DNA from 3 places in the Streptomyces sp. NPDC088730 genome. Region 1 is predicted to be linked to each of the others. Evidence: predicted binding sites of a transcription regulator. Region 1 holds the regulator's gene; each other region holds the start of a gene.
The links. Region 1 encodes HrcA, which represses chaperone genes, less so after heat shock. Its sites were predicted from a motif close to TTNGCACTCNGNNNNNCNGAGTGCNAA; they were not measured.

Region 1 (5,591 bases):
AGCACCGCGATGACGACGGCTCCGAGGAACGTCTCCGGCCGCACCGACTCCCGGAACGCGCCCAGCCAGTTGCGCGGGCCGTGCCGGCTGACCCGCCAGCGCAGGGTGCTCAGCTGTTCCAGGATCCGTTCGTCGCGCTCCGCCGGAGAGCCGCCCCGGTCCGGCTCCCGCACCACGGCGGCGGTGGCCTGCTCGATGGCGCCGAGCAGCCGCGAGCGGGGAAAGGCGAAGGGCTTGAACTGCGAGCTGCTCCGGGTCTCCCACGGCTTCTCGGTCAGCGTGCGGACCATGTCCAGGGCCGCCTCGTACGGCGTCTCGCCACGGCCGTCGAGCAGCTTCAGCGGCACCCGGCGCAGCTGGTTCGCGTGGTGGATCTGGCGCACGATCTGCTCGACCCTGGCGTCCACGGCGGACGGGACGTCGGCGTCGGCGGCCTGGAGGACCACCAACGGCATCACCGGCCGGTTGTCCCGGTACCGGTCGATGAGCTGCTGCACGAAGTGGAAGACGGCCGAGGCCGCCTCGTTGTCCGCACTGTCCAGCCATACCTCGCGCGCCATCGCCCCCGTGCCTTCCCTCGCGAAAAGAGCCAGGAAACACTCAATAACCGATGATGCGTGCGAGGCGCAGGGAATTGTAGGGATCAGCCCGGGATTGGCGGGAAGACCCGCCGGACATCAGGCGGGAAGCGTGACGAAATCAATCAATTCCTCGACCCGGCCCAGGAGTTCGGGCTCCAAATCCCGGTAGGAGCGGACCGACGACAGAACGCGCTGCCAGGCCGCGCCGGTGTTTTCCGGCCACCCCAGCGAACGGCACACACCGGTCTTCCAGTCCTGGCCGCGCGGCACCACCGGCCAGCCGCCGATCCCCACGGACGACGGCTTCACCGCCTCCCACACGTCGATGTACGGATGACCGACCACCAGGACGTTCCCGTCCGTCACCTGTGCCGCGATGCGGGACTCCTTGGAACCCGGCACCAGGTGGTCGACCAGCACGCCCAGGCGCGCGTCCGGTCCGGGGGAGAACTCGCGCACGATCGCCGGGAGGTCGTCGATGCCCTCCAGGTACTCGACGACCACGCCCTCGATCCGGAGGTCGTCGCCCCAGACCCGCTCGACCAGCTCCGCGTCGTGCCGCCCCTCCACGTAGATCCGCCCGGCCCGCGCCACCCGCGCCCGCGCCCCGGGGACCGCCACCGAGCCGGAGGCCGTACGGGCGGGCCGGACCGGGCCGCCGGGCGACGGCCGCACCAGTGTCACCACCCGGCCCTCCAGCAGGAAGCCGCGCGGCGTCATCGGGAAGACCCGGTGCTTGCCGAACCGGTCCTCCAGGGTCACCGTCGGCCCCTCGGCCGTCTTCTCGCAACGGATCACCGCACCGCAGAAACCGGTGACGGCCTCCTCCACGACCAGATCCGGCTCTGCGGGCACCTCGGGGGCGGGGGCGGACTTCTTCCACGGCGGGGTCAGGTCCGGCTGATAGCTGCGCATCGCACGACGATAGGACGCGACGGCCTCACGACACGCCGTAGCGGCGCGCCAGGGCGTCGCGCTGTGACCGGACGAACGCGGCGTCCACCACCGCTCCGTGACCCGGCACGTACAGCGCGTCCTCGCCGCCCAGCGCCAGCAGCCGGTCCAGCGCGGCCGGCCAGCGGGAGACCACCGCGTCCGGACCGGCCTGCGGCTCGCCGGACTCCTCGACCAGGTCGCCGCAGAGGACGACCGGGCGCGAGCCGGGCACCAGCACCGCCAGATCGTGCCCGCTGTGCGCAGGACCCACCTCGGCCAGCAGCACCCGGCGGCCGCCGCCCAGGTCGAGCGTCAGCTCCCCGCGCACCTCGTGGTGCGGGACCACCAGCGCCTCCGCCGCCTCCGCCGCCTCCCGCTCCGGCACCCCGTGCGTGACGGCCGAGCGGTGCAGCTCCGCCGCCTCCGCCCGCAGCAGCTCCGCCAGTCCGGCGGCCCCGTACACCCGCGCCCCGGGGAAGGCGGCCGTGCCCAGCACGTGGTCGAAATGCGGATGGCTCAGTGCGACATGTGTCACGCTCCGGCCGGTCAGCCGGTCGATCTGGTCACGCAGTTCCGCGCCCTCCCGGAGCGTCGAGCCGGTGTCGCAGAGCAGTACCCCGTCCGCTCCGGCCACCAGCGCGGCCGTCGCGTCCCAGCCCGGCAGCCGCCGCCGGCCCGTTCCGTCACCCAACCGCTCCCAGCCGAACTCTTCCCAAGCGACGTCCATACGGCGACGCTATCGGCAACGACCTGCGCGGTCTCGCGGTAGCGTGGCCGGTCGCCCTTGCTAGGGGCCCACCCCGTCGCCGTACACTGACCGGGGAGATTGCTGGCACTCGAATGGACAGAGTGCCAGGAGGAGTCCCGGGAACGACCCGAGATCGACCGAGGTAGACAGCTGGAGGTGTGCGCGATGCTCAGCGAACGCAGACTCGAAGTGCTGCGCGCCATCGTCCAGGACTATGTCGGCACCGAGGAGCCCGTCGGCTCCAAGGCGCTCACGGAACGGCACAAGCTGGGGGTCTCCCCGGCCACCGTCCGCAACGACATGGCGGTGCTGGAGGACGAGGGCTTCATCGCCCAGCCCCACACCAGCGCGGGACGCATCCCGACGGACAAGGGCTACCGGCTCTTCGTCGACCGGCTCGCGGGCGTCAAGCCCCTGTCGTCGCCGGAGCGCCGGGCCATTCAGAATTTCCTCGACGGCGCGGTCGACCTCGACGATGTCGTGGGACGTACCGTACGGCTGCTCGCGCAGCTGACCCGGCAGGTCGCCGTCGTGCAGTACCCCTCGCTGACCCGCTCGACGGTGCGGCACGTGGAACTGCTGCTCCTGGCTCCCGCCCGGCTGATGCTCGTGCTGATCACGGACACCGGCCGGGTCGAACAGCGGCTGGTCGACTGCCAGACACCGTTCGGTGAGACCTCTCTCGCCGATCTGCGGGCCCGGCTCAACAGCCGGGTGGTGGGGCGCCGTTTCGCGGACGTCCCGCAGCTGGTGCAGGACCTGCCGGAATCCTTCGAGAGCGAGGACCGGGCGACCGTGTCCACCGTGCTCTCGATCCTGCTCGAAACCCTCGTCGAGGAGACGGAGGAGCGGCTGATGATCGGCGGCACCTCCAACCTCACCCGCTTCGGGCACGACTTCCCCGTGATGATCCGGCCGGTGCTGGAGGCATTGGAGGAGCAGGTCGTCCTGCTGAAGCTGCTCGGCGAGGCCAAGGACTCGGGCATGACCGTACGAATCGGGCACGAGAACGCCCACGAGGGACTCAACTCCACGTCCGTCGTCGCGGTCGGCTACGGTTCGGGCGACGAGGCAGTCGCCAAACTCGGCGTGGTCGGACCGACCCGCATGGACTACCCCGGAACGATGGGAGCGGTACGCGCAGTGGCACGTTACGTCGGACAGATCCTGGCGGAGTCGTAAGTGGCCACGGACTACTACGCCGTACTCGGCGTGCGCCGCGACGCTTCGCAGGACGAGATCAAGAAGGCCTTCCGGCGGCTCGCACGCGAGCTGCACCCGGATGTGAACCCCGATCCGAAGACCCAGGAGCGGTTCAAGGAGATCAACGCCGCTTACGAGGTCCTCTCGGACGCACAGAAGAAACAGGTGTACGACCTCGGCGGCGACCCGCTCTCCGCCTCGGGCGGAGGTGGCGCGGGCGGATTCGGACAGGGCGGCTTCGGCAACTTCTCCGACATCATGGACGCGTTCTTCGGCACCGCCTCGCAGCGCGGACCCCGTTCGCGCACCCGGCGCGGCCAGGACGCCATGATCCGGCTGGAGATCGACCTCTCGGAGGCGGCCTTCGGCACGACCAAGGACATCCAGGTCGACACGGCCGTCGTCTGTACGACCTGTAGCGGAGAGGGCGCGGCGCCCGGCACCTCGGCCCAGACCTGCGACATGTGCCGCGGCCGGGGCGAGGTCTCCCAGGTCACCCGGTCGTTCCTCGGCCAGGTCATGACCTCGCGGCCCTGCCCGCAGTGCCAGGGCTTCGGCACCGTCGTGCCGACGCCCTGCCCGGAGTGCGCAGGCGACGGCCGCATCCGCTCGCGGCGCACCCTCACCGTGAAGATCCCCGCGGGTGTCGACAACGGCACCCGCATCCAGCTCGCCGGCGAGGGCGAGGTCGGCCCCGGCGGCGGCCCGGCCGGTGACCTCTACGTCGAGATCCACGAGCTGCCGCACGCGGTGTTCCAGCGGCGCGGCGACGATCTGCACTGCACGGTCACCATCCCCATGACGGCGGCTGCCATCGGCACCAAGGTGCCGCTGGAGACGCTCGACGGGCTGGAGGAGGTCGACATCAGGCCGGGCACCCAGTCCGGCCAGTCCGTCCCGCTGCACGGGCGCGGCATCACGCACCTGCGGGGCGGCGGTCGCGGCGACCTGATCGTGCACGTCGAGGTGATGACCCCGACGAAGATGGACCCCGAGCAGGAACGCCTCCTGCGGGAGCTGGCGAAACTGCGCGGCGAGGAGCGGCCCACCGGCCAGTTCCAGCCCGGCCAGCAGGGGCTGTTCTCCCGTCTGAAGGACGCGTTCAACGGCCGCTGATCCCACGCGTCACCACCGTACGGGCCCGGATTTCCGGGCCCGTACGGCATTGCGGACAAAACGTGGCCACGGGGTGCGCATCACGGGACAGGACGGGCATGACACGATGCCGTCATGCCATCCGCGTTGACCGATCTCTGCCGGTATCCGATCGTGCAGGCCCCGATGGCGGGCGGCGTCTCCTGCCCGCAGCTCGTCGGAGCCGTGGCCGAGGCCGGCGGGCTCGGCTTCCTGGCCGCCGGGTACAAGACGGCGGACGGCATGTACAACGACGTCAAGCAGGTCCGCGGACTGACCGGCCAGCCCTTCGGCGTCAACCTCTTCATGCCGCAGCCCAACCTCGCCGACCCGAGCGCCGTCGAGGTCTACCGGGATCAGCTCGCGGGCGAGGCCACCTGGTACGAGACCCCGCTCGGCGAGACCGAATCCGACGGGGACGACGGCTACGAGGCCAAGCTCGCCATCCTGCTGGAGGACCCGGTCCCGGTCGTCTCCTTCACCTTCGGCTGCCCGACCCGGGACACCCTCGACGCGTTCGCCGCCGTGGGCACGTACACCGTCGTGACGGTCACCACGCCCGAGGAGGCCCAGGCCGCCCAGTGGGCCGGCGCCGACGCGGTCTGCGCCCAGGGCGTCGAGGCGGGCGGCCACCAGTCCACCCACCGCGACGACCCGCAGGCCGACGGGATCGGCACCGGGCTGCTCAGCCTGGTGGCCCAGGTCCGCGAGACCGTGCAGATCCCGGTCATCGCCGCCGGCGGGCTGATGCGCGGCTCCCAGATCGCGGCGGTGCTCGCGGCCGGGGCCGATGCCGCGCAGCTCGGCACCGCCTTCCTGATCTGCCCGGAGTCCGGCGCCCACCTGCTGCACAAGCAGGCCCTGACCAACCCGCTGTTCGTCCGCACCACCCTGACCCGGGCCTTCTCCGGGCGCCCGGCCCGCGGCCTGGTCAACCGCTTCGTCCGCGAGCACGGGCCGTACGCCCCGGCCGCCTACCCGCAGATCCA
Region 2 (5,591 bases), on a different contig from region 1:
GGGGCCGGCTGCACGCCGTCCTGGACGTGACGGACCCCGACCTGCCGCCGGAGTCCTCACCGCTCTACGACCTGCCGAACGTGCTGCTGACCCCGCACATCGCGGGCTCGCTCGGCAACGAGCTGCACCGGATGGCGGACCAGGCCCTGGACGAGCTGCAACGCTTCGCGAACGGCCGCCCGTTCGCGGACCCGGTCCACGGGGACGCGCTCCCGCGCTCGGCGTAGCAGACCAAGCCCCTCCGGCGGTTGAGGCCCGCCCGGCCAGTTCAAGCCTCGCCGGCGTTTGAGGAGCGGGGGTCCGGGGGCAGCGCCCCCGGGGCTCCGCCCCGGACCCAGCGCCTCAAACGCCGGCGAGGCCGGTTCGCACGCGAAAGGCCCGGCACCCTCGCGGGGTGCCGGGCCTCACCGCTTGCGCGGAGAGCTACGCGCTAGTGGGAGTGACCGTGGCCGTGACCGGCCTCGGCCTCTTCCTCGGCCGGCTTCTCGACGACCAGGGTCTCGGTCGTGAGCAGCAGCGACGCGATGGACGCGGCGTTCTCCAGGGCGGAGCGGGTGACCTTGACCGGGTCGATGACGCCGGCCTTGACCAGGTCGCCGTACTCGCCGGTCGCGGCGTTGAAGCCCTGGCCCTTGTCGAGCTCGGAGACCTTCGAGGTGATGACGTAGCCCTCAAGGCCGGCGTTCTCCGCGATCCAGCGGAGCGGCTCGACGGCGGCGCGGCGCACGACCGCGACACCGGTGGCCTCGTCGCCGGTCTTGCCGAGGTTGTCCTCAAGGACCTTGACGGCGTGGACCAGAGCGGAGCCACCACCGGAGACGATGCCCTCCTCGACCGCGGCGCGGGTCGCGGAGATGGCGTCCTCCAGACGGTGCTTCTTCTCCTTGAGCTCCACCTCGGTGGCCGCACCGACGCGGATCACGCAGACCCCGCCGGCCAGCTTCGCCAGGCGCTCCTGGAGCTTCTCGCGGTCCCAGTCGGAGTCCGTGGACTCGATCTCGGCCTTGATCTGGTTGACGCGGCCGGTGACCTCGTCGGACTTGCCGCCACCGTCGACGATGGTGGTGTCGTCCTTGGAGACGGTCACGCGGCGGGCGGTGCCCAGCACGTCCAGACCGGCCTGGTCGAGCTTGAGGCCGACCTCCTCGGCGATGACGGTCGCACCGGTGAGGGTGGCGATGTCACCGAGCATGGCCTTGCGGCGGTCACCGAAGCCGGGGGCCTTCACCGCGACGGCGTTGAAGGTGCCGCGGATCTTGTTGACGACCAGGGTCGACAGGGCCTCGCCCTCGACGTCCTCGGCGATGATCAGCAGCGGCTTCGAGGCACCGGCCTGGATGACCTTCTCCAGGAGCGGCAGCAGCTCCTGGATCGAGCCGATCTTGCCCTGGTGGATCAGGATGTACGGGTCGTCGAGGACGGCCTCCATACGCTCCTGGTCGGTCACCATGTACGGGGACAGGTAGCCCTTGTCGAAGGCCATGCCCTCGGTGAACTCAAGGTCCAGTCCGAAGGTGTTGGACTCCTCGACGGTGATGACACCGTCCTTGCCGACCTTGTCCATCGCGTCCGCGATGAGGTCGCCGACCTGGCTGTCCTGCGCGGAGAGCGCGGCCACCGCGGCGATGTCGGACTTGTCGTCGATCGGGCGGGCCGTCGCGAGGAGCTCCTCGGACACGGCCTTGACCGCGGCGTCGATGCCCTTCTTCAGGGCGGCCGGGGACGCACCCGCGGCGACGTTGCGCAGGCCCTCGCGGACGAGCGCCTGGGCGAGCACGGTGGCGGTGGTCGTACCGTCACCCGCTACGTCGTTGGTCTTGGTCGCCACCTCCTTCACCAGCTGGGCACCGAGGTTCTCGTACGGGTCGTCGAGCTCGACCTCGCGCGCGATGGTGACACCGTCGTTGGTGATGGTGGGCGCACCGAACTTCTTGTCGATGACGACGTTGCGGCCCTTGGGGCCGATCGTCACCTTCACCGTGTCGGCAAGCTTGTTGACGCCGCGCTCAAGGGCGCGACGGGCGTCCTCGTCGAACTTCAGGATCTTCGCCATGGAGCTGAACTGTCCTCTCAAAACAAGAACTGCGCCCCTCGCCGCCCGGCTAGTTATGTCGCAGGGGGCCAGGGGCGCAGAACAGAAGCAAACGTTGGGTGAATTACTTCTCGATGATCGCGAGCACGTCGCGAGCCGAGAGGACGAGGTACTCCTCGCCGTTGTACTTCACCTCGGTGCCGCCGTACTTGCTGTACAGCACGACATCGCCGGTCTTGACGTCGAGCGGAAGGCGCTCGCCGTTCTCGAAGCGGCCCGGGCCCACGGCCAGGACGACGCCCTCCTGGGGCTTCTCCTTGGCGGTGTCGGGAATGACCAGGCCGGAGGCCGTGGTCTGCTCGGCGTCGAGCGGCTGGACCACAATGCGGTCCTCAAGCGGCTTGATCGCAACCTTGGTGCTGGCGGTCGACACGATCCGGTCTCCCCCTTCGGAGATCTCACGGGGTTAACAGTCTTTGGGTGGCGACCAGGTGGGCCCGTCGTCGCGGGTGCCGGACCTGCCGGTCGCACAGTACTGCTGGCACTCTCCAGTGGGGAGTGCCAGCACTGAGACTATGACCGCGGTTAGCACTCGGTCAAGCGGAGTGCCAATTCACGCCCCTCGTGGCGCCCGCGCCGGACGGCTCGACGCTCCGGACCGGCCGGAACCGTGCCTTCCTCCAGGACAACGCCCCGTCCACCCGCACCGTTCCGGACGTCTCCGCCGGGCGGCCCGGCCTCCCCCGGCCGGGGCGAACGCCCGCAGGAGACGGCGACCAGTGCCTCTGGCGCCCCGTGGTCACCCCGCACCCCCGCGGCGCGCGAGCCCGGCGGCACGGCCGGCGGGTTCACCCGCTGCGCGGCCTTGCGGCCGAGCCGTTCGATCGGGTCCACCGACTGCGCGCAGCCGGTTGTGGCGGTCAGGAGCGCACCGGCGGCCAGCAGTCCGGCCAGCAGCCGGTGCGCCCTTCTCATACGTAGTCCTCCAGCCGGGCCACGGCGTATCCCTTGTCCGTGATGACCTTCATGACGGCCCGGATCATGTCGGGCATGGAGCCCTTCCAGTCCTTCTCGCCCCGGAAGTGCGTGAGGATGATGTCTCCGGGGTGCAGGTCCTGGTCCTCCTCCCGCCACTCCATGTGGTCGGGGAACGCCTCCTCCGACCACAGGGGCACGGCGGTGATGCCGCAGGACTTGGCGATCCGCAGGGTGTCGCCGTTGTAGTTGCCGTACGGCGGCCGGAAGAGCCGCGGGCGCTCGCCGTACTGCTCCTGGAGGATGTCCTGCTGGTCGCAGATCTCCTGCTTCTGCTCGTCGTAGGAGAGACCGGGCAGATAGCGGTGGTTGAGCGTGTGGTTGTTGATGGTGACGCCCCGGGCCTGCGCGTCCTTGAAGTACCCGTAGTCGTCGCGCACCAGGTAGTCGCTGAGGAAGGCGCTGTACGGGATGTTCAGGTCCGACATCATCCGCAGCAGCTCGGGGTCCTTGTCGTCCCCGTCGTCCATCGTCAGGAAGACGATCTTCTTGTCGGTCGGGACCGTGGTGAAGACCGGCGGCAGCGAGTCGTCACCGCCCTCGACCTCGAAGCCCTTGCGGGTGGTGATGTGCGGCTTCACCGGGGGCGGGACCGGCGCCGCCAGCGGGGTGCTCGCCAGGCCCCACTTCTTGGCGGCGACCGCGCGGGCGGCCTGGGCGAGCCGCGCCTTCTCGGCCTGCGCGGCGCGGGTGCCGGCCGCTCCCGCGTTCCCGGCCTGGCCGCCCGGCTGCCCGGCGAGGGCCTTGGCGCCCTGTCCCGCTCCCGCGTCGGTACGGCTGTCGGTCCCGGCCGCGCAGCCGGAGCCGACCGCGGCGACCAGAAGCGCGGCCAGGACCGCGTAACCGGGCCGGCGCCGCAGGTATCGCCGCCCGCGCCCCGTACCGCCCTGCCCCTGCTCCACCTGTCCAGGTCTGCGCCTCTTCATGATGAATTCTTCCTTTTGTCGTACAAGCTGCATGGCGCCGCATCCTGCCAGTCCAAGATCGGGCTCCCTGGCCGACACCGCCGCACGACCCGCACGGTCCCCCGGCTGGCTCACAATGGGACAGGTGAACGCTCTCGCCCCGACCGGCCCGCCCGACGGCCCCGGCCCCTCCGGCCCCTCCGGCGCCCCCGATCCCCTCGCCGGCTTCCTGGCCCTGCGCACCCCCGAGGGTGCCGAGCTGCTGGCCGGGCTGCGCTCGTACGACCCCGCCACCGAACTCGCCACCGCCACCCGGCTGCGCCGCACCCACCCGGCCGGCCTGGTCTCCGCGGCGCTGGGGCAGGCGCGGCTGCGGCAGCGGGCGGTGGCGAAGTTCGGCGCGGAGGACGCGCACCGGATGTTCTTCACGCCGAACGGGGTGGAGCAGGCGACCCGCACCTCGGTGGCGGCCCACCGCGCCGGACGGTTCGCGGGCGCCGGGGTCCGCAGCGTCGCCGACCTCTGCTGCGGGATCGGCGGCGACGCCATCGCGCTGGCCCGCGCCGGGATCTCCGTCCTCGCCGTGGACCGCGACCCGCTGACCGCGGAGGTGGCCAGGGCCAACGCCGCCGCGCTCGGCCTGGACGCGCTGATCGAGGTGCGGTGCGCCGATGTCACGGAGATCGACGCCTCGCCCTACGACGCGGTGTTCGTCGACCCGGCCCGGCGGGGCGGCCGGGGCCGGATCTTCGACCCGGAGGCCTACTCCCCGCCGCTGTCCTGGGCGACCGCCGCCGCGCTGAAGGCCCCGCGAGCGGCGCTGAAGATCGCCCCCGGCGTCCCGCACGAGACGATCGGCCCGCGGGCGGAGGCCGAGTGGATCTCGGACGGCGGCGACGTGAAGGAGGCGGTGCTCTGGTTCGGCGAGGGCTTCGAGGCGGGCGCCTACCGCGCCACCCTGCTCCCGTCCGGGGCCACCCTGTCGGCCCCGGCCGTGCTGCCCGCCCCGCCGGTCGGACCGGTCGGCCGGTATCTGTACGAGCCGGACGGCGCGGTGATCCGGGCCCACCTGGTCGCGGACATCGCGGACCGGTGCGGCGGCCGGCTGATCGACGAGATGATCGCGTACGTCACGAGCGACGAGCTGTACGACTCCCCGTACGCCGCCGGGTACGAGATCACCGATCAGCTGCCGTTCAACATGAAGCGGCTCAAGGCGCTGCTGCGGGAGCGGAAGGTCGGCGTCCTGACGGTCAAGAAGCGCGGCTCGCCGGTCGAACCGGAGGAACTGCGCCGGAAGATGAAGCTCCAGGGCCCCAACCGGGCCACCGTCTTCCTGACCCGGGTCGCGGACGCCCCGACGATGCTGATCGGCCACCCGGTGACCGGCCCGGAGGCCGGCCACCGGTAGCGGCGGCGGCACTCCGGAGGCGCTCTACCCGAGGTCGGTCAGCTCGTCCGCGTACACCTGGGAGAGCGGCTGGGGGCCCACGTACTGCTGGCAGTTGCATCCGCCCGACTCGAAGCGGACCGGCTTCTTCTGCTCGTCCCAGGCGGTCGGCACCTCGACCAGCTCATGGCACTTGCCCTGCTTGTCGTGCTTGGCGAGGTGGTGCGTG
Region 3 (5,591 bases), on a different contig from region 1:
GCAGCGACGCGGTCCGGTAGATGGCCGCCGCCATCCGGCCGAGCGCCCGGCCGTCCTGGTGGCGGTGTTTGCGGACGCCGACGTCGACCTGGGCCAGCGCGTCCAGGCCGACCGTGTGCAGGGCGTCGACGAGCAGCCCCAGCTCCACCCCGTAGCCGACCGGGAACGGCAGCTGTTCGAGCAGCGAGCGGCGCACGGCGTACTCGCCGCCCAGCGGCTGGACGAAGCCGGCCAGCCGCGGCCAGTGCAGATTGAGCAGCGGCCGTGCCACCAGTTCGGTGACCCGCCCGCCCTGGCCCGCGGTCTCCCCGAGCGGACGGTCGTACATCGCCTTGACGAACTGCACGGAGGGGTCGGTCAGCAGCGGGCCGACGATGCCGGAGACGAAGTCGGCCGAGAAGTCCTTCAGGTCCGCGTCGATGAAGCAGACGATGTCACCGCCGGTCACCAGCAGTGACCGCCACAGCACCTCGCCCTTGCCGGGGACGGCCGGCAGCCGGGGCAGGATCGCGTCCCGGTGGATCACCCGGGCGCCCGCCCGGCGGGCGACCTCCGCGGTGTCGTCGGTGGAGCCGGAGTCGATCACCACGAGTTCGTCGACCAGCCGGACCTTCTCCATGAGCTCGCGCCGGATGGTCCGGACGATGTCTCCGACCGTCGCGGCCTCGTTGAGCGCGGGCAGCACGACACTCACGCTCCCCCGGCGCGGGTCGCCGCTCCTGGCGGCCAGGAGCTGCTCCAGCGGGCGGTCGGCGCACGACCAGGAACGCCTGGTCAGCCAGCGTTCGACCTCTTCCAGCACGGTCGATACTCCCTGCATGTGATCCATCTCGCGGTTCGGACGACTATCTCAACAGTCCGGTGCTTCGGTTACAGTCTGAACAACGCAGATGGCCATGGCATGCCGGGGTCCATCCGCCGACAAACGCCTGGATCGATGGTCCAGTGCCATAGCGCTCATCCAGAGGGACAGAGGGAACGGCCCGTTGAAGTCCCGGCAACCATCCCGCCGACCGCGAGGTCAGGTGGGGACGGTGCCAATTCCGTCTTGTGGCGAAATGCGTCACGAGGAAGATGAGGAGAAAGGGCCTCGCCATCATGGCTGTTCAGACTGTTGCAGCATCCACCGAAACTTACGTCGACCTCGGTCCCGCCGCGGCACTTTCCTGCCGCGAGTGCGGAGAACGGTTCGCGCTCGGTCCCCTCTTCGCCTGTGCGACCTGTTTCGGGCCGCTCGAAGTGGCGTACGACCTGCCGACCGGCTCCCCGGACGAGCTGAGGAAGCGCATCGAGGCCGGACCCGACAACATCTGGCGCTACGCGCCGCTGCTGCCGGTCCCCGCCGACGTCGCGGACAAGCCCAACATCAACCCCGGCTTCACCAAGCTGGTCAAGGCCGACAACCTCGCCCGTGAGCTGGGCGTCACCGGCGGCCTGTACGTCAAGGACGACTCCGGCAACCCGACGCACTCCTTCAAGGACCGCGTCGTCGCGATCGCCGTCGAGGCCGCCCGCGCCTTCGGTTTCACCACGCTCTCCTGCTCCTCCACCGGCAACCTCGCCGGAGCCGTGGGCGCCGCCGCCGCCCGCGCCGGTCTGCGCTCCTGCGTGTTCATCCCGCACGACCTGGAGCAGGGCAAGGTCGTCATGGCCGCGGTGTACGGCGGTGAGCTGGTCGGTATCGAGGGCAACTACGACGACGTCAACCGGTTCTGCTCGGAGCTCATCGGAGACCCGCTCGGGGAGGGCTGGGGCTTCGTCAACGTCAACCTCCGCCCCTACTACGGCGAGGGCTCCAAGACGCTCGCGTACGAGATCTGCGAGCAGCTCGGCTGGCGGCTGCCCGACCAGATCGTCATCCCGATCGCGTCCGGCTCGCAGCTGACGAAGATCGACAAGGGCCTCCAGGAGCTGATCAAGCTCGGGCTGGTCGAGGACAAGCCGTACAAGATCTTCGGCGCCCAGGCCGAGGGCTGCTCGCCGGTCTCCGCCGCCTTCAAGGCCGGTCACGACGTGGTCCGCCCGCAGAAGCCGAACACGATCGCCAAGTCCCTCGCCATCGGCAACCCGGCCGACGGCCCCTACGTCCTGGACATCGCCCGCCGTACGGGTGGCGCGGTGGACGACGTGAACGACGAGCAGGTCGTCGACGCGATCAAGCTCCTGGCGCGCACCGAGGGCATCTTCGCCGAGACCGCGGGCGGTGTGACGGTCGGCGTGACGAAGAAGCTGATCGAGGCCGGCCTGCTCGACCCGACGCTCACCACCGTCGTCCTGAACACCGGTGACGGCCTCAAGACGCTGGACGCGGTGGCCGCCACCTCGCAGGCGACGGCGACGATCCGGCCGAGCCTGGACGCCTTCCGCGCCGCCGGCCTCGGCACCGCCAGCTGACCCACCCGAGACTCCAGGAAGGGCACCCACCATGAGCGTCAAGGTCCGTATCCCCACCATCCTCCGCACCTACACGGGCGGCCAGGCCGAGGTCCCGGCAGAGGGCGCGACGCTCTCCCAGGTCATCGAGTCCCTGGAGAAGGACCACCCGGGCATCGCCGCCCGCGTCCTGGACGACCAGGGCAAGCTCCGCCGCTTCGTGAACGTGTACGTCAACGACGACGACGTGCGCTTCGAGGGCGGCCTGGAAGCGGTCACCCCGGACGGCGCGGGGGTCTCGATCATCCCGGCCGTCGCCGGCGGCTGCTGAGCCCCGGGACCCGAGCGGTCCCACTGCGCCGAGTCACCTGGATTGCCCTCTCCGCGACGGAAGCGGAGGGGGCAATTCTGCATGGTTGAACGCGGTAGAGTGTGGGAAGTCCCCTTCGCTGCCCGTGCCCCCCGCATATGAGAATGCGCCTGGCCACGACAAGATGCAGCCAAAGTACCTGAGCCTCTTGTGCCATAAGTCGCCTTTGCCTGGCCCGACTTGCCCTGGAATCTCATGAATTCCTCATATTCGGGTGATCGGCGCTGCCCAGAATTCTCGTCCGATTGACCTGTTGCAGAGGGCAGTTGGGCAGATACATTCGGCCGCGGTCGACGCGTTCCGGCGCACGCACCCTCTCCTGTCGGAGGGTGAGTTCTGACCCGGGCCCGCGAAGTGCGGTCCTGTGCAAGGGCCAGTAATAGGGGAGTTAGGCATGGCTCAGGGCACCGTCAAGTGGTTCAACGCGGAGAAGGGGTACGGCTTCATCGCGGTCGACGGTGGTGCGGATGTTTTCGTCCACTACAGCGCGATCCAGATGGACGGATACCGCACCCTCGAAGAGGGTCAGCGAGTTGAATTCGAAATCTCGCAGGGCCAGAAGGGGCCGCAGGCGGACATGGTCAAGCTCGCTGTCGGCTGAGCTCGGCGCGGTCGGCCAACGACACTACTCACGCACGGAGGGCCCGTACCCCTGGGGTACGGGCCCTCCGTGCGTCCTGGCCCCGTTCGCTCCCGCTGTCCGGTTGTCCACACTCCGGAGGGCGACGCTTGCACTCTCGGGGGTCGAGTGCTAATCATTGGGCTTAGCACTCTCCGGGTGAGAGTGACAGAAACTTGGACCGGGCCGGTGAGGCCCGCAGGTCTGCCGGGGCAAGGAACCGGCAGGCGGCAGGCCGTCCGTCGCGGGCGCCACTCGGTCCGGAGAATCCACCCCTGTCCGGGAGGACCACTTCATATGGCCAAGATCATCGCGTTCGACGAGGAGGCCCGGCGCGGTCTTGAGCGCGGCATGAACCAGCTCGCCGACGCCGTCAAGGTCACCCTCGGCCCCAAGGGCCGCAACGTCGTCCTTGAGAAGAAGTGGGGCGCCCCCACGATCACCAACGATGGTGTTTCCATCGCCAAGGAGATCGAGCTGGAGGACCCGTACGAGAAGATCGGTGCGGAGCTGGTCAAGGAGGTCGCCAAGAAGACGGACGACGTCGCCGGCGACGGTACGACCACCGCCACCGTTCTCGCTCAGGCGCTCGTCCGCGAGGGTCTGCGCAACGTGGCCGCGGGTGCCAACCCGATGGCTCTCAAGCGGGGCATCGAGAAGGCCGTCGAGGCCGTCTCCGCCGCCCTCCTGGAGCAGGCCAAGGACGTGGAGACGAAGGAGCAGATCGCTTCGACCGCCTCCATCTCCGCCGCTGACACCCAGATCGGCGAGCTCATCGCCGAGGCCATGGACAAGGTCGGCAAGGAAGGCGTCATCACCGTCGAGGAGTCCCAGACCTTCGGGCTGGAGCTTGAGCTCACCGAGGGTATGCGCTTCGACAAGGGCTACATCTCGGCGTACTTCGCCACGGACATGGAGCGCATGGAGTCGTCCCTGGACGACCCGTACATCCTGATCGTGAACTCGAAGATCAGCAACGTGAAGGACCTCCTTCCGCTGCTGGAGAAGGTCATGCAGTCCGGCAAGCCGCTGCTGATCATCGCCGAGGACGTCGAGGGCGAGGCCCTGTCGACCCTGGTCGTCAACAAGATCCGTGGCACCTTCAAGTCCGTCGCCGTCAAGGCTCCGGGCTTCGGCGACCGCCGTAAGGCCATGCTCGGTGACATCGCCATCCTCACCGGTGGCACCGTCATCTCCGAGGAGGTCGGCCTCAAGCTGGAGAACGCCGGTCTCGACCTGCTCGGCCGCGCCCGCAAGGTCGTCATCACCAAGGACGAGACGACGATCGTCGACGGCTCCGGTGACAGCGACCAGGTCCAGGGCCGCGTCAACCAGATCCGCGCCGAGATCGAGAACTCCGACTCGGACTACGACCGCGAGAAGCTCCAGGAGCGCCTCGCGAAGCTGGCCGGCGGCGTGGCCGTCATCAAGGCCGGTGCCGCCACCGAGGTCGAGCTCAAGGAGCGCAAGCACCGCATCGAGGACGCGGTGCGCAACGCCAAGGCCGCCGTCGAGGAGGGCATCGTCGCCGGTGGTGGCGTGGCTCTGCTCCAGGCCTCGGCCGTCTTCGAGAAGCTGGAGCTCTCGGGTGACGAGGCGACCGGCGCCAACGCCGTCAAGCTGGCGCTGGAGGCCCCGCTCAAGCAGATCGCCGTCAACGGTGGTCTTGAGGGTGGAGTCGTCGTCGAGAAGGTGCGCAACCTGCCGATCGGTCACGGCCTCAACGCCGCGTCCGGCGAGTACGTCGACATGATCGCCGAGGGCATCATCGACCCGGCGAAGGTCACGCGCTCCGCTCTGCAGAACGCCGCGTCCATCGCCGCGCTCTTCCTCACCACCGAGGCCGTCATCGCCGACAAGCCGGAGAAGGCCGCTGCCGCGGGCGCTCCGGGCGGCATGCCGGGCGGTGACATGGACTTCTGATCCTCACGGATCGGTAGTTCCGGCACGCACCACAGCACCACAGCACCACAACGCCGGCCCCCGGGGAGCGATCCCCGGGGGCCGGCGTCGTCCGTTGCGCCCCTTGGACGGGCCCTACGGCGTGAACACCATCTCCGGGAAGCGGCCGGAGGGGCCGTGCAGCAGGCAGTCGTCGTGCCCGCGCAGCCACCGCCCGAAGAACGACGCCGCGTACGCGCGGCTCGCGGCCGCCGCCCGGTCCGGCCGTACCGTCCCGACCGCCTCGGCCAGTCCGCCGTCCGGCTCCGCGCCCTGCCGGGCCAGCTG

Region 2: groES (co-chaperone GroES) is a predicted target of HrcA. The motif match lies at 2,571-2,597, and genes of this name have one in related genera.
Region 3: groL (chaperonin GroEL) is a predicted target of HrcA. The motif match lies at 3,472-3,498, and genes of this name have one in related genera.

The regions. Positions count from the first base shown of each region.
Region 1 is NZ_JBIVLK010000001.1:546,223-551,813, forward strand. It holds gene ACIP89_RS02315 (hypothetical protein) at 1-560, opposite strand, end outside; gene ACIP89_RS02320 (DUF3097 domain-containing protein) at 678-1,496, opposite strand; gene ACIP89_RS02325 (MBL fold metallo-hydrolase) at 1,522-2,244, opposite strand; gene hrcA (heat-inducible transcriptional repressor HrcA) at 2,431-3,447, shown strand; gene dnaJ (molecular chaperone DnaJ) at 3,448-4,584, shown strand; gene ACIP89_RS02340 (nitronate monooxygenase) at 4,699-5,591, shown strand, end outside.
Region 2 is NZ_JBIVLK010000002.1:858,332-863,922, reverse strand. It holds gene ACIP89_RS10805 (hydroxyacid dehydrogenase) at 1-227, shown strand, start outside; gene groL (chaperonin GroEL) at 431-2,053, opposite strand; gene groES (co-chaperone GroES) at 2,157-2,465, opposite strand; gene ACIP89_RS10790 (hypothetical protein) at 2,618-3,007, opposite strand; gene ACIP89_RS10785 (polysaccharide deacetylase family protein) at 3,004-3,993, opposite strand; gene ACIP89_RS10780 (methyltransferase domain-containing protein) at 4,109-5,383, shown strand; gene ACIP89_RS10775 (hypothetical protein) at 5,408-5,591, opposite strand, start outside.
Region 3 is NZ_JBIVLK010000012.1:49,310-54,900, reverse strand. It holds gene ACIP89_RS28685 (glucosyl-3-phosphoglycerate synthase) at 1-802, opposite strand, end outside; SAM riboswitch class I at 955-1,081, shown strand; gene thrC (threonine synthase) at 1,099-2,394, shown strand; gene ACIP89_RS28675 (MoaD/ThiS family protein) at 2,426-2,704, shown strand; gene ACIP89_RS28670 (cold-shock protein) at 3,138-3,344, shown strand; gene groL (chaperonin GroEL) at 3,660-5,285, shown strand; gene ACIP89_RS28660 (alpha/beta hydrolase family protein) at 5,400-5,591, opposite strand, start outside.